Regions from separate parts of the Corallincola holothuriorum genome, predicted to be linked through region 2. Evidence: predicted binding sites of a transcription regulator. Region 2 holds the regulator's gene; each other region holds the start of a gene.
The links. The regulator sigma-54, encoded in region 2, starts transcription at its own class of promoters, with help from an activator protein. The targets are predictions, from matches to a motif close to GTTGGCACGNNNNTNGNNT.

Region 1 (5,738 bases), on a different contig from region 2:
ACGGCTGAGGCACCACTATCGGTGCGCCATCATCCCCTAGGATCGCCCTGCCAGAACCGTTGGTTAACAACCCCTCCGGCGAAACAACAAGATCGCCAGCACGGGTATAGGCTTCTTGACCCTGACCATCAGCCACGGCTAACCAGCCGTCACCTTTTACCGCCACATCTAAAGAACGGCCTGTGGTCACCAAAGCACCGCCACGCAAACTTGACGCAGGATTTTCCGTCATCGCAAACACACGCGTAGGTAAACCTTCACCAAACGCCTGCATGGCACGGGACTGTTCTAGGTCGGCCTTAAAACCTGTGGTATTTGCATTCGCCAAATTGTTGGCATGCACGCCAATACTGTGAAAGTTCTGCTTGGCGCCACTCATAGCCAGATACATAAAACGATCCATGGGGACCTCGGTGTCAAAAAAACATGTCTAACAACGATATTGCAATGACTATGCCAAATGGGTAACCAACTGATAACAAAAGGAAGGGAATGAAAAAGTGGCAAAAAAATGCCGCCTCGGAGCGGGCGGCATTGACGAACTATCGTTGCGTTATCGGATCTGCAGGATAGTCTGGGTGATCGTGTTGTTCACTTCCAGAGAACGAGAGTTAGCCTGGAAGTTACGTTGACCTGTGATCAGATCAACAAGCTCAGTGGTCAGGTTTACATTTGATTGTTCCAATGTACCCGACAGTATTCGCCCGTATGACCCCTGATCGGCTTCACCTGCAATCGGATCACCAGACGATTGATTAGCCGTCCACGCCGTGTTTCCGACAGGCGCCAAACCTTGTTCATTCGCCACTTTCACCAACGCCACTTTACCTAATGGCTGTGTTGTACCGTTACTGTAAGTAGCGTTGACTAACCCGCTGCTACCAATATCAACAGAGGTCAAACGCCCCACTGTCACGCCGTCTTGCGCCAGTTGTTGAACTTCGAAAGCGGAAGCAAACTGAGTCGGGTTGTTGAAATTGAAGGTAACCGTCTGGTTCACATCGGCACCGCCCATATCCAAGCCCGCACCACCCGGAGGAGCAACCCCCAAGGGTTCAGTAACCACAGGGTTACCACCGTTAACCGAAGCCACGGTGCCATCGGCATTAAAGTTCATATACATACCGGTTTGACCATTAGCACCGGTAGGCTGAGTTTGCGGCGGTGGCGGTGCAACAATATCGACAGGCTGCGAGCCGTTGGGATCTGTCATCGTGGTAAACATCGCCCACTGATTCGCTACGTTAGTATCCTTTACGTAATAGGTGGTTGCTACGTAGCTCTGCCCAAGGGAATCGTAGATAGTCAGTGATGTGGCAGCGTTATATGTGGTGTTGTCCGTCGGGTCAAAGTTTGCCGGATCTAAAGCCGTTTCACCCGCGGGCAAGTTCAAGCCAATATCGACATTAGCTGTTGGTTGCGGCTGCCCTGCTGAGGATGGGATCTGCAGCGGAATAGTCGAAGCTAACGCCACCGAAGAAACGGTACCGTCCGGGTTTACCGGAAACACGCGTAAAAATTGCCCTGCAGAGTTAACCATAAAGCTATTCTCATCCAGCTTAAATGCGCCAGCACGAGTCAAGTTAACGTCAAGATCTTCCGCGTTGGCTGAGGTAGCAAAGAAACCACTGCCATCGATCGCCAAATCCAGGGAGTTATTCGAGAACAGGAATGAGCCCTGGCTAAACTGCTGCGCCACATCTGCAGTAGTGACACCCTGGCCAACCGTTGTTTTCGAGTTACTAAACACACTAGAACTATAAACGTCGGCGAATTCAGCTCGCGACTCTTTAAAGCCGAAGGTGTTTACGTTTGAGATATTGTTGGCGGTAACATCAATATCTTTCTGAGCGGCGTTAATCCCACTCAACGCAATATTAAAAGACATAACTTCATACTCCCATTTATCTGGTGTTCGCTTGGCCTGTTTTAGCCTTTAGCAACTTCAAGAACGTCACTTAAGCGGAATCCACCCTGTATACCTTGCAGATTTAATGCCACACCGTTGGCGCCACTAATACTGACGCTATCAACCTTGGCGTAAGTAGAGATTGGCAGTTCGACGCTGCTATCTCCCTGAAGAGCGTATGCCTTCACTACATAATTACCCTGCGGCAACTGATTGCCGCTTGCATCTGTACCGTCCCATTCAAAGCGGGCATTTCCAGCCTCCTTTGCCCCCATCGTAATGGAATGCACCACCTGCCCTGTGGTGTCTTCGATGCGAACGGTGACGTTATTTGTTGGCGCAGATAAACTCACGACACCATCAATGCCTGTGGTATCCGTCTTATGGCTATAGCCTGTCGGTACCAATACCTTTTGGCCCACCAAAGATGAAGCTTGTAGTGCTTGGCTCGAACTCATAATGGAGTTCAAACCTGTCATCTGTTCATTTAGTTGACCGATGCCTTCCGCCGTTGTAAACGAGCTCATCTGCGCCACCATCTCAGCGTTCTCAACCGGTTTAAACGGATCTTGATACGCCAGCTGCTGGGTCAAAAGCTGAAAGAAATCTTCCTGCGACAACATGGTGTCTTTCGGTTGATCACTGATTTCCGTTTGCGGCTCTTGCCAACTCAACTGATCGATATAATTGCTGCTTCCGCTTATCTCACTCACAATTAGCTCTCCTTACCCGACTTACTTGCCGAGCTGAAGCGTACGATTAAGCATCTGCTTTGCCGCATCAGCGATCTGAACATTGGTTTGATAACTTCGAGAAGCCGACATCATGTCCGCCATCTCTTCAACGGTATTAACGTTAGGCTTAAAGATATACCCCTGTTCATCCGCCATCGGGTGCTCAGGATCATATTGTCGAATCAGTGGCTTATCACTTTCGACGATCCCTTTCACCTCAACCGGAACAGCACTCTGGTCGCGCATGGCGCTGTCAAACTGCGCTGCAAATACCGGATGTCGCGCACGGTAAGTGGTATCAATACTGCTCGACACACTGTCAGCGTTAGCGAGGTTACTCGCGGTGGTGTTCAGACGGATAGACTGAGCACTCATTCCTGAACCTGCGACATCTAGAACGTTAAACAGACTCATGCCTATTCTCCTTTAATTGCTGAAGTAAGACCGCGGAACTTACTGCCTAAGAAGGTCAGCGAGGCTTGATGCTCCAAGGCATTTTGCAGGTAGTTATTCCGCTCTACCTGCATATCAACCGTATTTCCGTCGCCCGTATCAGGTTGATTGGGCACGCGATACTTAAGCTCGCCGGTCGGCGGCAAATTGACATTAAAATGCCGCTCATTAGTACTTGCCATGGCAAAGCCCTGCCGCGTCTGCGCATTAGCTAATGCCTGCTTAAAATCGATATCCTGCGCTTTGTATTGAGGGGTATCAGCATTGGCGATATTACTAGCCAAGACTTCAGCCCGCTGGGTACGGATACCGACAGTGTGCTGATGAATTCCCAATGCGCGATCAAAACTAATAGCCATAACGATTCCTCCACTGAAATTGTAAAAGCAATAGTCATGCCAAAGAATTTTTGGCGCTTACACGAAAGGCAAAAGAAGCAATACAAATAGGACAGACAAAAAATGCGCCAACCATGGCGCATTTTTAAGATAAGCAGATTGAGGGAGTAACCAGGCTACTTCTTCACTTTATACACGATCCCCGGATTACAACGGATCATCTCAAAATCATCACTGAGCCCAGTGATCGACTCTGACGCGCCAAGAAACAGGTGTCCTCCCGGGTTCAATGCGCCAGCAAACTGCTTCAATATCTTAGATTTCACTTCAGGAGAGAAGTAAATCAGTACGTTACGACAAAAAATCAGATCAAAACGCCCTAACAAGGCGTAACTATCCAATAAATTACAGTGACGGAAACTGACCAAGCCTCGCACTTTCGCATTCAAGCGCATTTTGTCGCCTGATGCTTCAAAGAACATACGCTTTCTTTCTGGAGACAAACCGCGAGCCAACGCCAAAGAGTCATATTCGGCGAGCTTACACTGCTCCAACATGCTATTGGATATGTCTGTCCCAAGTATCTTTCCACCACCCGGTAATGCCCCCGGCTTATTTTGCTGGTATTCCAACAAACTCATAGCAATAGAGTATGGCTCCTGACCCGAAGAACTTGCCGCCGACCAAATTTTGACGGGGCCACGATGACGAGCATATTCAGGCAGAATACGATTCTTCAACAGTTCAAAAGGATAGGTATCTCTAAACCACAAGGTTTCGTTGGTTGTCATCGCGTCAATCACTGATGCGCGCAGCTCTCGCTCTCTAGGCTGCATCGAGCGACGGATCAACTCAGACATCGATGCCAAACCGAACTTATTCATCAAAGGTGACAAGCGGCTTTTTACCAAATACTGCTTGTTTTCGCCCAGTACGATACCGCACTGTTGCTCTAAAAAGTTCCGAAATTCATTATATTCGGATTCAGCTATTGTTTTATGTGGCACGTCTACACCGTCTACTCGAAAGCTATCATGATTATTTATTACTCTTCTCTATCGCTTGAGTAACCGCACCAGCCAGTTCATCCGGATTGAACTTTGGAATAAAGTCATCTGCACCGACCTTCTTCACCATGGCTTCATTAAATACCCCACTCAAAGAGGTATGAAGGATGACATATAACCCCTGCAACTTGGGATTATTTCTAATTTCAGCGGTTAAGGTATACCCATCCATTTCGGGCATCTCAACATCTGAAATCAACAAAGCATATTTTTCTCTAATATCGTCAACGGATTCAGCCTCTTCTTTCAAAAGATCTAAGGCTTCTTTGCCGTCTTTTACCAGCTTGGTGGTCAACCCCAACGAGCTGAGGGCTCTATTGATCTGATTTCTCGCAACACTGGAGTCATCAGCAATCAAAACGGCACGGCCAGCAATTGTATCGGCTAACGTGCGATCAATCAGATCACCGCTGACCTCGGTATCTGTCGGCGCTATTTCATCGAGAATTTTCTCAACGTCAAGTATCTCAACCAGTTCGTTCTCTATTTCCGTCACAGCTGTGAGATAACTATAACGTCCGGCCCCTTTCGGCGGAGGTAAGATCGCTTCCCAGTTGATATTGACGATCCGTTCTACTGACTCGACCAAGAAGCCCTGAATCGAGCGATTATACTCAGCAATGATAATAAAGCACTTCGACAGATCCTGAATTGGGCGTCCGCCAATCGCTTGGCCTAAATCGATCACGGAGATGGTTTTACCGCGAATGTGAGCAAGGCCTCGAACAAAGGGGTGTAAACGGGGAATGCTAGTCAATGGCGGGCACTGCAGCACCTCCTTGACCTTGAACACATTAATGCCAAAACGCTGACGCCCTGTCAGTTTAAAAAGCAGCAATTCCAGCCTGTTTTGGCCAACCAACTGAGTCCTCTGATTGACCGTGTCTAGAATACCCGCCATAGCTTACTCCATCATTTAAAGGCACGCTTATTGCAGCGCTCCTTTTATAAATTTGCGTGACTGATGTTTGACGGACGGAACGCCTTCATTCATCTGACACAATACATAGCATAGTAAACCTATGAACAGATTAACTAAAACTCTAATATTTTTTATTGTCACAAGTTCACAGTTTGTGCATGCCAATGAACAATGGGAGTCTCACCAGCGCCTACAAAACTTAGCTGAAACCTTTATTGCAGCTCAGTTTCCCGACGACAACATCAAGCGGGATATCACCGCGAATAAAATAGATGCACGCTCACGATACACACTATGCGATTCAGATATCGAAGC
Region 2 (5,738 bases):
CCGAACAGCTGCAACAACAGCTCGGCGAAAGTAAGGAATAAACCATGGCGACATTGAAAGCCAGTCAATTAGCCAAGAGCTACAAAGATAGACAGGTAGTTAAGAATGTCTCTTTAGCGCTGAATGATGGCCAAATAGTTGGCTTATTGGGACCGAATGGGGCCGGTAAAACAACCACCTTCTATATGGTGGTTGGACTGGTACCCAACGATAAAGGGCGCATCACGATTGACGATGAAGATGTGACCCTTTCACCCATGCATATCAGAGCGCGCAAGGGGATCGGTTACCTGCCACAGGAGTCCTCCATCTTTCGTAAACTCAGTGTCGCTGACAACATCATGGCAGTACTGCAAACCCGTCCAGAGTTAAGCCGGTTACAGCGCACGGAAACCTTGGAACATCTGCTAGAAGAGTTTAGCATCACTCACATAAGAGATAGCTTAGGTATGTCACTGTCAGGTGGTGAACGCCGTCGAGTAGAGATAGCCAGAGCGCTGGCTGTGGAACCTAGGTTCGTGCTGCTGGATGAGCCTTTCGCTGGCGTAGACCCTATCTCAGTCACAGATATAAAAAAGATTATTCAACACCTAAGAGACCGTGGTCTCGGTGTATTGATCACTGATCATAACGTGCGAGAAACACTCGATGTGTGCGAATATGCTTATATCGTTAGCCACGGAGAGTTAATCGCCGAAGGAAAACCGGAACAAGTGTTAGCCGACCAAAAGGTACGAGACGTATATCTCGGGGAACAATTCCGGCTATAGTGTAAGTAACCAGCGTTGATACATCGGGCTCTTTTGAGTGCCGATTAACGATGACAGCAACAGCATTATTTTAAATGTCACGGAAGTAGATGAAACCGTCATTACAGTTACGTTTAGGTCAGCAACTCACCATGACGCCGCAATTGCAGCAAGCAATCCGGCTATTGCAATTGTCGACGCTCGACCTTCAGCAAGAGATCCAAGAAGCGCTGGATAATAATCCGCTACTCGAGCAAAACGAAGCGGAAGAAACCAGTGAGCAAGTTAATGGTGAAAGCCATACCGCGACTGACAAGCTGGAACAAACCACGGCTAATGCTGAAAATAATCAGTCGGAAGAGCGCGAAGATGCAGCCATGGAAACATCTGAGGCGCTCAACCAACAACAAATCAATGAAGAACTGCCTACCGATACAACCTGGGATGACCACCTTTCAGCAGCGCCCGTTTCAGGTTCCTCGTTCAGTGATGACGCCGACTTTACCTATCAAGGCGAAACCACAGAGTCGTTGCAAGATCATCTGGAATGGCAGATGCAATTAACCCCGTTCACAGATGTCGACAGAGCCATTGCGACATCGATAATCGATGGGATTGATGAATCGGGTTACCTGACGGTCACCGCCGACGATATTCTTGCTTCTTTAGGGCAGGAAGATATCGAACTTGATGAAATAGAAGCGGTCATTAAGCGAGTACAACTGTTCGACCCTATTGGCGTAGGTGCCCGCACATTGCAGGAGTGCCTGCTGGTACAACTCAATCAGTTTGCCAAAGAGACACCTTGGCTAAAAGAGTGCCGCCAGGTTATTGGTCAGTATATTGACCTGCTAGCCAGCCGGGATTATCGCCAATTGATGCGCAAGACCAAACTGAAAGAAGACCAGCTACGTGAAGTTCTGCGGGTGATCCAGTCGTTGAATCCGCGCCCCGGCAGCGCAGTGATCAGCGGTGATGAGCAATATGTAATCCCCGATGTGTCGGTAATGAAAAAAGCTGGACGTTGGGTGGTTGAGCTAAACCCTGACTCGGTACCCAAGCTGAAAGTAAATCAGCAATACGCAGCGATGAGCCGGACGGTAAAGAACACTACTGACAGTCAATATATACGCTCTCATCTGCAGGAAGCGAAGTGGTTCATCAAAAGTCTGGAAAGTCGTAACGACACCCTACTCAAGGTCGCCAACTGTATCGTACAGTTCCAACGCGACTTCTTTGAGTACGGCGATGAAGCGATGAAGCCAATGGTACTCAATGATATTGCCTTAGCGGTTGATATGCACGAGTCCACCATCTCTCGGGTAACCACACAAAAATATATGCATACCCCGCGGGGTATTTTCGAACTCAAGTATTTCTTCTCCAGTCATGTCAGTACTGAAAGTGGCGGAGAATGTTCTTCAACGGCAATTAGAGCGTTAATCAAGAAACTTGTGGCGGCAGAAATCCCTAATAAGCCTTTGTCAGATAGCAAGATTGCTGACCTACTGGCAGATCAGGGAATTCAGATAGCGCGGAGAACCATTGCGAAGTATCGGGAATCCTTGTCTATTCCACCGTCAAATCAGCGAAAAAGCCTGCTATAGCAGGCAATAAAACTAAATAAGGATGAGGTCTATGCAAATCAATCTTACCGGCCATCATGTAGAAGTAACAGACTCTCTGCGAGAGTATGTCGACGGAAAATTTAGTAAATTAGAGCGCCACTTTGACCACATCAACAATGTCCACGTGATCCTCAATGTTGAGAAATTAACCCAAAAAGCCGAAGCCACACTGCACCTAAATGGTGGAGAGATCTTTGCGAATGCAGAGCATCGTGATATGTATGCAGCTATTGACTCGTTGATCGATAAACTCGATCGGCAAGTAATAAAACACAAAGAAAAGCTAAATGCTCACTAGAGATGTCTATGGATATATCATCCATACTTAGCCTGGACTGCACCCGAAGTGCAGTCCATGGTTCAAGTAAGAAACGAATATTAGAAATGGCCAGTGAATTGGCAGCCAAACACTTGCCAGAACATGGCCACAAAGCCATTTTCGAAAGTATTCTAGAACGTGAAAAGAAAGGCAGTACCGGTATAGGTAACGGCATTGCCATTCCCCACGGTAGGATCACTAACGCCAATAAAGCAGTCGCCGTGTTATTGCAGTGCGATGAGCCTATCGCCTTTGATGCAATTGATAACAAACCGGTGGATCTGATTTTCGCCCTCTTGGTTCCAGAACAGAGTTGTCAGGAACATCTGAAGACCTTGTCGGCTATCGCCGCCAAATTGTCAGATAAACAAGTCCTCAAACAGCTCCGTTGTGCCGCTAACGATCAACAATTATACGAAATTATCACCGATTCATGACCAGCACTGACGTGGCCGCAAAACCCAAACTAACGATTGTCAGTGGCCGCTCAGGCTCAGGCAAAAGTGTTGCGCTTCGCGTATTGGAGGATTTAGGTCACTACTGTGTCGACAACCTGCCGGTAGCCATGCTACCGACACTGGTTGCTCAAGTAAGTGGGCACTATAGCGATATCGCCGTCAGCATTGACGTCAGAAACCTGCCCGAAGACCCTCATACGCTGGAAACAATTCTCGACCTTTTATGTCAGCAATGCCGCTGTACGGTTCTGTTTATGGATGCGCAGCAAAGTGCATTGATCCAGCGCTTTAGCGAAACTCGACGGCTCCACCCACTCTCCAAACATGGTGTATCTCTGGAGCAAGCGATTGAAGCAGAGCAGCGCTTACTTGAACCGCTTATCTCCCGTGCCGATCTTCAGATAGACAGCTCTCAGTTGTCGATACATCAGCTCAGCGATCTGGTGCGAGAACGGTTACTAGGCAATGCTGATCGCCATCTGGTTTTAGTATTTGAGTCCTTTGGCTTTAAATACGGTATTCCGCAAGACGCTGATTATGTGTTTGATGCACGATTCTTGCCCAACCCCCATTGGGAACCAGAACTACGCCCCATGACCGGATTAGATGCCCCTGTTGAGCAGTTTTTTAGCCGCCAACCTATCGTGGCCAAATTCATCTGGCAGATAAACAACTTACTCAATACCTGGTTGCCACATCTGGAACTGAACAATCGAAGCTATGTAACCGTCGCTATCGGTTGCACCGGTGGACAACACCGTTCTGTGTTCATTGCCGAAACATTGGCAAAACAGTTCAAAGAGTTACGTAACGAAATTCAGATCCGTCACCGAGAACTAGGTCATTAGTCTTTATGACACAACGCATTGAAAAGAAACTACTGATAAAAAACAAACTGGGTTTGCATGCCCGCGCAGCAACCAAGTTAGTCATGCTGGTCAACAAATTTGATGCCGAAGTGATGATTGAGCATCAAGGAAAATCCGCTTCCGCCGCCAGTGTCATGGGACTGCTGATGATGGAAACCTGTATGGGGCAAGAGATCCAGGTCGTTGCCGAAGGGGATGAAGCACAGCAGGCATTGGATGCTGTTGAGTCCCTGATCAATGACAGATTCGACGAAAACGAATAATCCTCACCTGTTAAAGAAAAATTCTCTCTATTTTTCTGGTTGTTACGATACAATTCCGCTATCGAACTTTTTTAATCGATTGGAGGGCTTAAGGCGATGGCTGAAACTTTAGAGCAAGACCTTACCCAACAAAAATTAAAAGAGGTAAAAAGTGCCCTAGATAGCGGCATGTTTATCCATGTTCGCCGCATTTTGCAGGAGATGGATCCTTCTGATGTCGCCCTTCTGTTTGAGTCAACCCCCACTAAGGGCCGTGCGGTCCTATGGCAGCTGGTCGATCCTGATCTGCATGGCGAGATCCTCGAAGAGCTGTCGGAAGATGTAAAAGACAGCATTATCCGCTTAATGGACCCGGAACTGGTCGCTGCGGCCACCGAAGGGATGGATACCGATGACTTAGCCAACCTGTTACGGGGTCTCCCAGACAGCGTCTATCGCGAAATTTTGGCACAAATGGACGCGCAGGACAGGCACAGGGTTGAAGCCGCCCTCTCCTATCCTGAAGAGACCGCTGGCGCGATCATGAATACGGATACCGTCACTCTGCGCCCTGATGTCACTGTCGATGTGATATTGCGTTACCTGCGTTTGAAAGGCGAACTGCCAGAAGCCACCGATAACCTCTATGTGGTTAATCTTCGAGACGAGTTACTTGGGCAAGTTTCACTCACCACCTTAGTTACCGCCAACCCCAGCGCCACCATTGCCGATGTGATGGACACGGGGGCAGAAAAGATCCCTGCAGACATGGAGGAAACGGAGGTTGCCCAGATGTTTGAACGTTACAACTGGATCTCCGCGCCCGTGGTTGATGACCGAGGTGTCCTGCTGGGCCGTATCACTATTGATGATGTCGTCGACATTATCCGCGAGGATGCAGAACACTCAATGATGAGCATGGCGGGTCTGGATGATGAAGAAGATACCTTTGCTCCAGTCCTCAAAAGTACCAAACGACGTACAGTATGGCTGGGGATCAACCTCCTGACCGCACTCATGGCGGCCTTTGTCAGTAACCTGTTTGAAGACACCTTAGCGCAGATGGCCACATTGGCCGTATTGATGACCATCGTTCCCAGCATGGGCGGGATCGCCGGCAGTCAGACCCTAACACTGGTGATCCGCGGCATGGCATTAGGCCACATTGGTGACAGCAACTCGCGCTGGCTGCTAGGCAAAGAAGCATTAATCGGGCTGTTAAATGGTCTGATCTGGGCACTATTGATCGCCGCAGTAGTCGCAGTATGGAAACAGGATATTAGAGTCGGGGCGGTGATCGCGTTTGCCATGTTGGTGAATATGGTTTGTGCTGGAGCCAGTGGTGTAATGATCCCACTGCTAATGAAGCGAATGAATATCGATCCTGCACTGGCCGGTGGCGTGGTGCTCACCACCATTACCGATGTCGTCGGTCTGTTCGCTTTCTTGGGTGTTGCCACCTGGTTATTGCTC
Region 3 (5,738 bases), on a different contig from region 2:
ATTACTTTCCATCAGCTCTGTTGCTTTCGTCACAAGATATGCAGGATCTGCGACCTGAATATCTTCTGGAACCCTTTGTCCATCGGTAAGATACCCGATTGGCAAAGCGTTTTGAATTGTAACACTTAGAATTTCCCCTAAACTCAAACACTCATCAAGTTTGGTGAAAATACAACCTGCCAGCGGTATGCGACGGAAGTGAGAAACGGCTTCTTGTAATACTTGTCGCTGAGCCGTTGCCGATAACACCAAATAGTTCTTAATCTGATGCTCACTATTACTCATCAATGTCTGCAACTGTTCAGTCAAACGAGTATCACGCTGTCCCATTCCCGCGGTATCTATTAATACCAATGAGCGGTGACGCAATTGGTGTAATACATTCGCTAACTCATCAGCGTCTTTCGCGACTTTTACCGGACAACCAAGAATACGACCGTAAGTCGACAGCTGCTCATGAGCACCAATACGGTAGGTATCTGTTGTAACTAATGCCACCTGATCCACACCATATTGCATCGCATAACGCGCAGCGATTTTGGCGATAGTCGTGGTCTTACCAACCCCTGTTGGTCCCAACAGGGCAACAATACCGCCGTCACGCATGATTTCATCATTATTAGTCAATAATTGGTCGGCGACCAGCTGTTGAACTTTAGGCCATGCTTCATGCCCGGCCATATCTTCGGGAATATAGCAGGCCAGTTGGTCTGCCAGTTCATCAGCAAAACCCATGCTTTTAAGCTGTTTAACCAGCATGGCACGCATTGGCTCTCTACGCTCAACTTCTTGCCACATCAACCCAGACAGTTGGTGTTCTAGAAGTTTACGCAGCTGCGCCATCTCAGCTTTCATCTGCTCCATGTCACTATTATTGCTGCCACGAGAAGGCGACTGAGGTCGCAATGAAGCCGCCGCTGCAGAACGTTCAAATTCGTTACGTTGACCAATGGGCTGCGGCGCTTGTCTCGAGGCCAATGGCCGTTGTGCCGAAGCCCCCATAGGCGGCATTGACTCATCAGCTGACGATAATGACTCTGGCGACATGGCTGACTTGTTCTGACGAGATAACAGTGCCTGGAGGGAATCCGCTACAGGCTCCTGTTCTGGCATCTTCTTATGAATACGCGCTTCAGCAATTGGCTTTGGCGGTTGCTGACGAGCGACCTGATTCAATTTGTTTCGTAAGCTGGCGAATGATGGCTCACCCTCCATGCTTGCCGCCGGCGCTGCTTTTTCAGTTTTCTTTTTCGCGGCGTCGTAATCAACGGCAGCAACAATTTCAATACCACCGGTCACTTTCTTATTGGACATGATGACAGCATCTGCACCCAAGGTTGCTTTAACTTCGTTTAATGCTGTGCGCATATCTTTGGCAAAAAAACGCTTAATCTTCATGTCCTACTCTCCGTTGCCAGGCAACTTCTACTGTCCGATAGACGAGATAATCTTTATCTGCTTGTCGTCAGGTATCTCCTGATACGACAGCACTCGCAGGCTAGGAATTGTATTCTTCACAAAACGCGATAGCGTTGAGCGAAGGATCCCTGAGGTCAGTAAGATGGCTGGTTGCCCTGCCAATTCTTGCTGCTGGGCTGATTCAATCAAAGCCCCCTGCATCCGCTCGGCCAACCCAGGTTCAATACCTGCACCTTCATTTCCGGCGGCCTGCATAGACTGGTGCAACATCTGTTCCAACTCTGGCGCCAATGTGATAACTGGCATTTCTTCGTCTATCCCATTGATTTCTTGGCAGATCATCCGACGAAGAGAGATTCGACAAGCCGCAGTCAGGACGTCAGGATCTTGACTCTTCATCGCGTACTCTTTCAGCGTCTGGATGATGCTACGCATATCTCGCACAGGCACACCTTCATTCAGCAGGTTTTGCAGCACCTTGGCGATATGGCCTAACGGCAACATTTCAGGTACCAAACCTTCAACCAGCTTCGGATAATTTTTCGCGAGAATATCCAATAGATTCTGCACCTCTTCATGACCCAGTAAGCTTGCGGCATTGTTGGTCAGCACTTGTGACAGATGTGTGGCGACAACCGTTGCCGCGTCAACCACGGTATATCCGAGTGTTTGGGCATGCTCACGCTGATCAGGTGAGATCCAGGTTGCTTCTAGGCCAAAGGCCGGATCTTTTGTGTCGATACCATCGACACGACCAAACACTTGTCCTGGATTGATGGCCATCTCGCAATCATGACGGATCTCCGCTTCCCCGACAGAAACGCCCATCAATGACACGCGATAAGTATTTGGCGGCAGATCTAAATTATCCCGAATATGCACAGCTGGCACGAGGAAGCCAAGTTCTTGACTCAACTTACGACGCACGCCCTTAATACGATTAAGTAACTCACCACCTTGGCCTTTATCCACCAGCGGAATGAGACGATAACCCACTTCCAGACCAATAATATCCACTGGGCGAACATCATCCCAACCCAACTCTTTCGGCGCTGCCGCTGCGGCAGCCGCTTGCTGTTCTGGGCTGGCAGCTTTGGCTGCCGCCTCGGCTTCCGCAAGTGCTGCAGCAGCCCGGCGACGGTGCATCAGGTAAGCCATACCGCCAGCAGCAAACGCCAGTGTTAAGAAAGCCAGGTGAGGCATGCCAGGTACAATACCCATCAGGAACAGTAAGCCAGCGGAGATAATCAGCGCTTTCGGGTTATCAAACATCTGTGACAACACTTGCTGCCCCATGTCTGCCGAGGCGCTTTGACGTGTCACCATAATGGCGGCACCGATAGAGAGGAGCAGCCCAGGGATCTGCGCCACCAAACCGTCACCGATAGTCAGCAGGGTGTAGATCTCTAGCGCTTCAGAAAACGCCAGATCATGCTGCACCATACCGATGATAAAACCGCCGATCACGTTAATAAATAGAATAAGAATACCGGCGACAGCATCACCTTTAACGAACTTACTGGCACCATCCATCGAGCCATAAAAGTCTGCTTCACGGGCAATGTCATCCCGTCGAGTTCTTGCCTGATCCTGGCTGATTAAGCCGGCATTCAGGTCGGCATCAATAGCCATCTGTTTGCCGGGCATCGCATCCAAAGTAAAGCGCGCGCTTACTTCAGAAATACGCCCTGCACCTTTAGTAACTACCACGAAGTTAATAATGACCAGAATGGCGAACACCACCAGACCGACGGCATAGTTACCACCAATCACCACTGAGCCAAACGCCTCAATCACATTACCCGCGGCGTCAGGGCCTTCATGACCACGCAATAACACCACTCGTGTTGAAGCAACGTTCAACGCCAAACGCAGTAAAGTAGTTACCAGAAGTACGGTAGGGAAAGCGGCGAACTCTAACGGCCGCAGCGTATAGATGGTAACTAATAAGACCACCAACGCCAGCGCAATATTGAATGAGAACAGCATATCCAGCAGCAGTGCAGGCATCGGCAACACAACCATGGCCAACGCTGCCAATACAATAATCGGCGCCCCGATCCCTTGGATCTGACGTACCCGTTGAAAATCCAGACTGCCTAATGTTGCTTTAAGATCCATAACTCACTGCGACACAAAATTGACTCTAGGGCTGATTCTGCAAGAGTCAGGCCAGCACGAAGTCAATTAAGAGATGAGCGCTAGAATAGAAGAGGAATAAAACAGCACGGAGGCGAAAAAGCGTATTAAGCGATGAATAGAATGACCGACATTAATGCTTTAGTTCATCCGGGATAGGTAACTCTTTTGGCAGAGGCGTAGGCTTTTTCCCGGTGCCCTTCTTGTACTCATTTAACTGGTATACATAAGCGAGCACTTGGGCAACCGCAACGAACAGACCGTCCGGGATCTCCTTGCCCAGCTTCGTGGTGTAGTAAATTGCCCGAGCCAATGGCGGTGCCACCATTATTGGCACCTCTTTTTCACGGGCAATCTCACGGATCTTCATCGCCACCTCGTCATTACCTTTTGCGATAACTCGCGGTGCGCTGACGCCATTCACATCATACTTCAAAGCCACGGAATAGTGCGTCGGGTTAGTCACCACAACGTCCGCTTTCGGCACATCACCCATCATTCGGCGTTGAGCAATTTCTCGCTGCATCTGACGAACGCGCCCCTTCACTTCCGGACGCCCTTCTACATCTTTCATCTCATCGCGCACCTCTTGCTTGGTCATGCGCAGCTGTTTGGTGTGATTCCAGATCTGAAACGGCACATCGATCGCGACAATAAACAGCAGCGAAAGGCAGAGAATGATAAACATGAACAGCAGCAGCTCTACTGCATGGGCGATGTTGCCAGGAAAAGACTCGACACTGATATGCAGGATCTCTTCGAATTTAAACGACAGCAATAAGAATGCAAACAGGGCAATAAATGCAAATTTCGCCACCGCCTTCAGCAGCTCCACCAGCGCTTGCACCCCAAACATCCGCTTAAAGCCTTTGGCCGGCGACATCTTGCTCAACTTGGGAGCCATCGCTTGACTACTAAAGGTGATCCCCCCCATCAAAATGGAGCCAGCCAGCGTTGCCACGAACAACATGGCAATAAAGCCCCCCATGGGAAAGAGCAGTTGCATCAGCGCATCGGGCCAGGCACTCATCATCTGGTTAACGTCATGGCTCTCATCACGGTTCAACGTAAACAGACGCTTCATAACCTTAGCGAGCGTTTCGGCCAGCGATTGGCCAAAGATCATCATGCCAAATGCCGATGCCAGCAATACCGCAGCGGTATTAAGCTCCTTAGAGCGAGCAACCTGGCCTTTTTCTCGTGCCTGTTGTAATCGTCGGGGTGTGGGGTCTTCTGTACGTTCCTGATCGGTATCTTCAGCCATACGACGCCTCTAACACGGATCATTAAGCACTTGGCACATCAGGGCGACGCCCCGGTACCATTGCGCTTCAAAGTGGCCAACGAAGTTACCCAAGGTAAGCCAGATAATAAGCAACCCTGACAACATAGTAACGGGAAAGCCGATGGTGAAAATATTCAGCTGTGGTGCTGCCCGAGTCATGACACCAAATGAGAAATTAATCAATAACAGCGCGACCAGCGCACTCAACGCCAAAGCTAAGCCACCGGCAAATACCCAACTCATCCAGCGAGCCACCGCATCAAACTGAGGCGCCTCAATACCATTCGCGCCGACCGGCAAGGTGTGGAAGCTTTCAATGATGATGCGGATCATCAACAGGTGGCCATCGATGGCAAAAAACAGCAATGTTGCCAGCATCAGGTAAAACTGACCAATAACCGGCACTGATTGACCGTTACTAGGATCAACCAGCGAAGCAAACCCCAAACTAGTTTGCATCCCCACCACCTGACCGGCGACCACAAATGTATGCAGCGCTAGCACCGAGATGAAGCCTGTTAAGGTACCAATGATCACCTGATGCATGGTAACCAGAGCACCTTGAATAGAAAACGGGTCAATCGGTGGAGGAGCTGGCAACGCGGGCACGGCGGCCAGTGTCACAGCGACAGACAAACCTAAACGGATGCGTGTCGACACATTTTGCGTGCCAAGCGCAACCATCACCATCAACATGGAGGATATACGCACCAATGGCCAAAGATAACTGGCCATGGTTTCCATGATGATCGACATGGGAAATTCCATCAGCCAATAACCATGGGGATCTCTTTAATCATATTAATGGTGAAATCCATCAATACGCGCACCAGCCAATTGGCGAGAAACATCAACGTCAACAGAGTGACAATCAGGCGGGGTAAAAAGCTAAGGG
Region 4 (5,738 bases), on a different contig from region 2:
AGCGCAGTAGCTAATTCAAATCGGGGAGCAGGATGGCGCGTAACGCGTTAAGAAGTTATCCAGCAGTTCATGCCCTTGCTCACTGAGAATGGATTCAGGATGAAATTGCACACCTTCCAAAGCAATATCTCTATGCCTAACTGCCATCACCTCATCCATCTTGCCATTGCTGTCGCAAGTCCAGGCGGTCACTTCAAGGCAGTCGGGAAGGCTCGCAACGTCCAGCACCAACGAATGATAGCGGGTCACTGTGAGTGGGTTCGATAATCCACAAAAGATCCCTTCGCCACGATGGCTAATGGCACTGGTCTTGCCGTGCATCATCTGCCTGGCAAGAGTGACTGTCGCACCGAAAACTTGCCCCAACGCTTGATGACCTAAGCAGACACCCAAGATAGGCAGCTTACCGGCAAAGTACTCGATAGCCGGCAGCGAAATACCAGCGTCATCAGGAGTGCAGGGACCCGGGCTGATCACCAGATACTCTGGTGCTAGCGCCTCGATCTCAGCCAGCGTTATTTCGTCGTTACGAACCACCTCGACCTGCTGGCCGAGCACCATAAAATACTGCACCAGGTTATAGGTAAACGAATCATAGTTATCGATCATTAACAGCATCTATCTCTACCTACTCTATAACCGCCTATAGACTCAACCCTCAGTATAAATCTTAAGGCAAAACCGACGTGCGCCATACGCCAAGCAATCGTCTGAAAAGAAAAGGGCTGCCTTCAATGACAGCCCTTCTATTGCGGTAACAATACTTTAAGGACGAGCGACTAAACCGACGCGCTCATACACCGTTTTTAAGGTCTCAGAAGCGATCGCTGATGCCTTCTCTGCACCTACCGCCATTATCTGCGTCAATGCCGTTTCATCTTCACGCAGCTCTTTATAACGTTGTTGGATAGGCGTCAACATCGAGACCACAGCATCGGCAACGTCTTTCTTCAAGTGGCCATACATTTTATCTTCGTATTGCGGCACCAAACTTTCCACGGATTCTCCTGTCGCGCAGCTCAGCAATGTCAGCAGATTGGATACACCTGCTTTCTCTTGCTGATCGAAATAGATCCGCGCCTGCTCATCAGAATCGGTCATCGCCCGTTTAATCTTCTTCTCGATCTTCTTTGGTTCCTCTAACATCAAGACAAAATTATTCGGGTTATCATCTGATTTTGACATCTTCTTCTCTGGCTCCTGCAGGCTCATGATCCGAGCCCCCACTTCGGGGATAAAGGGGTCCGGTACGACAAAAGTATCGCCATGAAGATTGTTAAAACGGGTCGCGATATCGCGAGTCAGCTCTAGATGCTGTTTTTGGTCATTGCCCACAGGTACTTTATTGGCTTGATACAGTAATACATCTGCCGCCATCAATACCGGATAACCAAACAAGCCCACATTGATATTGTTGACATTTTTCTGCGACTTATCTTTAAACTGAGTCATTCGATTCAGTTCACCCATCTGCGTATAACAGTTCAATATCCAAGCTAACTGAGCATGCTCTGGCACATGTGACTGGACAAACACGCTGCTCTGTTGTGGATCTAAACCACAAGCGAGATACAACGCCATACCATCAAAAGTACGCTCGCGCAGCAGCGCTGGCTCTTGGCGGACCGTGATCGCATGCAGATCCACCAGCATGAATAAGCACTCATGATCCTGCTGTAACTTAATCCAGTTACGTATGGCGCCAAAATAGTTACCAATGGTAAGACCGCCGGAAGGCTGCGCGCCGCTAAGGACGATGGGTTTAGACATGTGAATGTTCCTGCAAATGCTTTGAAAAATTAGTTACACGGATTCAGGCACAGATAATAACAGCGCCGAGAGCTCCGCTAGTTGATTAAGTACCCGGTCCGGGTTGCAAAGAGCGATATCTTCCCCGTAGTTGTAGCCATAGGTCAAGCCAATACTCGGGCTCAAGGCTGCTTTTGCGGCTTGAATATCATTCCTAGAATCTCCCACCATCAGTAACTCAGTGGCGGAGATATCAAAATGCTCGGCACAATATAGCAACTGATCGGGACTCGGTTTTTTCTGTGGCAGCGTGTCACCACAGACCACCAAGTCAATCAAACCTGACAAGCCGAACTGTTGGACTAACGGTAAGGTAAACTCAGTCGCTTTATTAGTAACAATAGCCAGTTTCATGCCTGCCGCTTTCAACGCCATCAACACGGCTTCTACATCAGGATATAGCGAGCTAAAGCGGTGTAGTGCGTTGGCATAAAACAGCTTAAACAAGCCCAACGCCTGCTCAACAAGTTCTGGCTCCAAGCGAGTATCAACATTGAAACTACGGCTGAGCGCACGCTGCACAAGGACTTCAATACCATTCCCGATCCAGCCCGTTACCTGTCCTAGTGACACCGGTTCACGGCCAAGTTCAATCAGCATCTGGTTAACCGCATAGTGCAGGTCCGGTGCGCTGTGCAGCAGCGTACCATCGAGATCAAATGCAATGGCACGGATCTGACGAAAGGACGACGGCATTTAAACGGTGGCCAACTTCTGACGGAATTGGCCGACCACCTCGTTATAGTCACCTTGGCCAAAAATGGCTGAACCCGCAATAAACATATCTGCGCCAGCTTTGGCGATCTCGACAATATTGTCCTGTTTCACGCCACCATCGACAGCTAAACGAATATTCAGGCCACGCTGCTCTATCTGCTGTTTCACCGCTTCGATCTTAGCCAGCGTTGCAGGAATAAATGCCTGCCCGCCAAATCCAGGGTTAACTGACATCAATAAGATAAAGTCCAAACGGTCCCATACATAGTCCAACACCTGCAATGGCGTTGCCGGATTCAACACCAACCCGGCCTTACAACCCTTGTCTCGGATCAGTTGCAACGAACGATCGACATGCTGGCTCGCCTCCGGATGAAAGCTAATCATACTCGCACCCGCATCGGCAAACTGTTCGATCAGCTCATCTACCGGTGACACCATCAAATGCACATCGATTGGCGCAGTCACGCCATAGTTTCGCAATGCCTGGCAAATCATCGGGCCGAAAGTGAGATTCGGCACGTAATGATTATCCATCACATCAAAATGCACAACGTCCGCCCCCGCCTCAAGCACATGGGTGACCTCTTCACCTAAACGGGCCAAATCTGCAGATAAGATAGAGGGAGCAAGTAGATAAGGTTGCATGAGTGGTTTCTCGCCGAGCTATTAAGAGAGACGCAGTGTACTAAAAAGTAGGCAGTTTTTCAGCTCCAGTTTTCGCGAAGGATGCACTCAATTAAAGCGCCGCACCAAAATAATGCACTGATAAATGTTTTGTAAAACTAATGCACCATGATGTTACAAAAATTGATATCCCTTCCCGCGGCACCAAGGCCAAAAACCATATTAACCATTACTTTTCATAGCCTTAAAAAAACTGGCACGATGATCGCTTTAACCACAGCGATAATTCCAAACCCAGGAAAATACTAAAATGAAAAAAGCACTTTCTTTAGCTATCAGCTCAGTTTTGGGTGTTGCAGCACTCGCTTCTACTAACGCATACGCCATCGAAGGCTTGTCAGCCAACGCTAGCGTAACTAGCAACTACTTATGGCGTGGTGTGACCCAAACTGATGACGGCGCAGCCGTACAGGGTGGCATCGACTATGAACATTCTTCAGGTATCTATGTAGGTACATGGGCATCAAACGTAGATTTTGGTGGTGATGAAGTAACCGGACTCGACGCATCTTACGAAGCAGACTTCTACTTCGGCTACGCAGGAGCAGTTGGTGACTTCGGTTATGACGTAGGTTACATCTACTATGCATACCCAGACGACAGCGCTGAAATCGACTTAGGCGAGGTATATGGTTCTGTTAGCTATTCTTACTTCACCGTAGGTGCAGCAACACTGGTTAACTCTGGCGATGACGCATTCAGCGACGGCCAGGATGATGACTGGGTTTACGTCTATGCTGACGCCGCTTTTGAAATTTCAGAAGGCTTAGAGCTTGGCCTACACGTAGGTAACTTCAGCGGTGATTCTGCAGAAGATTGGTTTGGCGACAGCTATACCGATTACAGCGTAAGCTTGTCTAAAGGCGGCTTCGGTCTGTTGGTTTCTAAAACTGACATCGACGGCGGCAACTTAGACGATGTTAAAGTTGCTGTTTCTTACGCTGTTGACTTCGATCTGTAAGAACAACAGCCGTAACATAAACGCCGCCATCCGGCGGCGTTATTTCTTGTCACAGCATACACCGCTCAAAATTTAACCTTTATTTAACACTCCAAGCATAGTTTCCCTTTATTAGCAGTGGTATATTTGTTTGTATCTCTGTCAGGGAGGCAGTGAAATGATTCGTTCGAAGATCTTTTTATCAAGTGCAGCAACCGTAGTTTTAAGCTCTATTGTTGCTTTCCATCAGTGGCCCACTAGTACAAGCCTGGGTGACGCATGTTCCTGCGAAGCAGAGAGCATTACTTTTGACGCCAGCCTTCCGGTCAGCCACCCTGCAAACCGCTGCTCATTGCAAAACAAAGCATCAAATGAAAGCTGGTGGGCATGGTTAGCTGGCGATAGTCGTTCGGCAGAATATCACTTCATCGATCTGCTTGAACTCCTATCCCGTTCGAATACTACTGATAAGCCTATCTCGCCGAAAGAACCCCAGAGCTAGGGTTGAATTGCAACTCCCGAAGAAGATATCAGTTCACCCGTTGCGAGCCATAAGAGCGGTAGTATCGGCTTTCTTTGGCGTGCAGAGTGAAGCGGCGAGAAAACAAGATTTTCAGTACCACAATCCGGTGCCATTTATCATTGCTGGCATCGTTATGGCATTAATGCTGGTGCTAACGCTGATAGCTGTCGTTAGCTGGGTACTAGATAAATAAGCCTATTCCGCGACTAACCGCCCTTCGTAAAAAGCAAGCAACTCACTTACCTTTTGCCGCCCTGACCCATTACGACTGATAGTACGCTTAACACGGACTATATCTAAATTAGCAGGAGCATAAAGTGCTCGCGTCTCGGTTACCTCATGGTTACTAATTAATACGGGCACCCCGTTTTTTGAGGAGACCTCTTGTGCTACCAGCGCCAAAGACTCCTGCTCGGCGCGATTGAATCCAGCACCATGATAGGAGGTAAAGCTGGCAGTGGGGCTAAGTGGCCAATAGGGAGGATCGCAGTACACGACATCGCCTGGCCCGGTAGCCCGCATCACCTCGGCGAAAGGCATACAGGTAAACGTGGCTCGTTTCGCTTTCTCAGCAAAAAATGCCATCTCTTTTTCTGGAAAGTATGGGCGCTTATAACGACCAAAAGGCACATTGAAAGCACCTTTCTTATTGTAACGACAGAGCCCGTTATAGCCGTGACGATTCAAGTAGAGGAAGAGTCGCGAACGCAATTCAGGATCAGCACTCTGATTAAACACTTGTCGCCAATGATAGTAAGCTTCTGGCGTATTATGCTGCTCTGAAAATAGCGGTTTCACCGCAGCAATAAACCTATCTCCCTGATCAGCTAGGAGCTGATAAAGACCAATCAGATCAGGATTAATATCGTTTAATCGGTAATTTTTATAATCAGAGTTAATAAATACCGAACCAGCACCTACAAAAGGTTCTACTAAGGTATCACCTGAGGGTAAGCGCCGATTGATCTCTTCAACTAACCCATACTTTCCGCCCGCCCACTTTAGGAAAGCACGCACTTTACTACTCACTACGCACAGCCCCCTGCGCTTCTGTTATATCCG

Region 1: a site for sigma-54 is predicted at 3,481-3,499, ahead of flgB (flagellar basal body rod protein FlgB). Genes of this name have one in related genera too.
Region 3: a site for sigma-54 is predicted at 3,578-3,596, ahead of flhA (flagellar biosynthesis protein FlhA). Genes of this name have one in related genera too.
Region 4: a site for sigma-54 is predicted at 3,406-3,424, ahead of DU002_RS16710 (TorF family putative porin). Genes of this name have one in related genera too.

The regions. Positions count from the first base shown of each region.
Region 1 is NZ_QPID01000013.1:67,496-73,233, forward strand. It holds gene DU002_RS17695 (flagellar basal body rod protein FlgF) at 1-403, opposite strand, end outside; gene flgE (flagellar hook protein FlgE) at 554-1,888, opposite strand; gene DU002_RS17705 (flagellar hook assembly protein FlgD) at 1,930-2,622, opposite strand; gene flgC (flagellar basal body rod protein FlgC) at 2,644-3,057, opposite strand; gene flgB (flagellar basal body rod protein FlgB) at 3,060-3,455, opposite strand; gene DU002_RS17720 (CheR family methyltransferase) at 3,611-4,441, opposite strand; gene DU002_RS17725 (chemotaxis protein CheV) at 4,473-5,402, opposite strand; gene flgA (flagellar basal body P-ring formation chaperone FlgA) at 5,524-5,738, shown strand, end outside.
Region 2 is NZ_QPID01000005.1:66,849-72,586, reverse strand. It holds gene lptA (lipopolysaccharide transport periplasmic protein LptA) at 1-41, shown strand, start outside; gene lptB (LPS export ABC transporter ATP-binding protein) at 45-770, shown strand; gene DU002_RS09455 (RNA polymerase factor sigma-54) at 860-2,356, shown strand; gene hpf (ribosome hibernation promoting factor) at 2,388-2,675, shown strand; gene ptsN (PTS IIA-like nitrogen regulatory protein PtsN) at 2,684-3,133, shown strand; gene rapZ (RNase adapter RapZ) at 3,130-4,002, shown strand; gene DU002_RS09435 (HPr family phosphocarrier protein) at 4,008-4,286, shown strand; gene mgtE (magnesium transporter) at 4,383-5,738, shown strand, end outside.
Region 3 is NZ_QPID01000013.1:23,327-29,064, forward strand. It holds gene flhF (flagellar biosynthesis protein FlhF) at 1-1,398, opposite strand, end outside; gene flhA (flagellar biosynthesis protein FlhA) at 1,426-3,540, opposite strand; gene flhB (flagellar biosynthesis protein FlhB) at 3,692-4,822, opposite strand; gene fliR (flagellar biosynthetic protein FliR) at 4,832-5,599, opposite strand; gene fliQ (flagellar biosynthesis protein FliQ) at 5,611-5,738, opposite strand, start outside.
Region 4 is NZ_QPID01000012.1:7,657-13,394, forward strand. It holds gene DU002_RS16690 (anthranilate synthase component II) at 16-618, opposite strand; gene trpS (tryptophan--tRNA ligase) at 766-1,770, opposite strand; gene DU002_RS16700 (phosphoglycolate phosphatase) at 1,804-2,505, opposite strand; gene rpe (ribulose-phosphate 3-epimerase) at 2,506-3,174, opposite strand; gene DU002_RS16710 (TorF family putative porin) at 3,464-4,174, shown strand; gene DU002_RS16715 (hypothetical protein) at 4,332-4,655, shown strand; gene DU002_RS16720 (DUF2970 domain-containing protein) at 4,696-4,869, shown strand; gene DU002_RS16725 (Dam family site-specific DNA-(adenine-N6)-methyltransferase) at 4,872-5,705, opposite strand; gene DU002_RS16730 (SPOR domain-containing protein) at 5,698-5,738, opposite strand, start outside.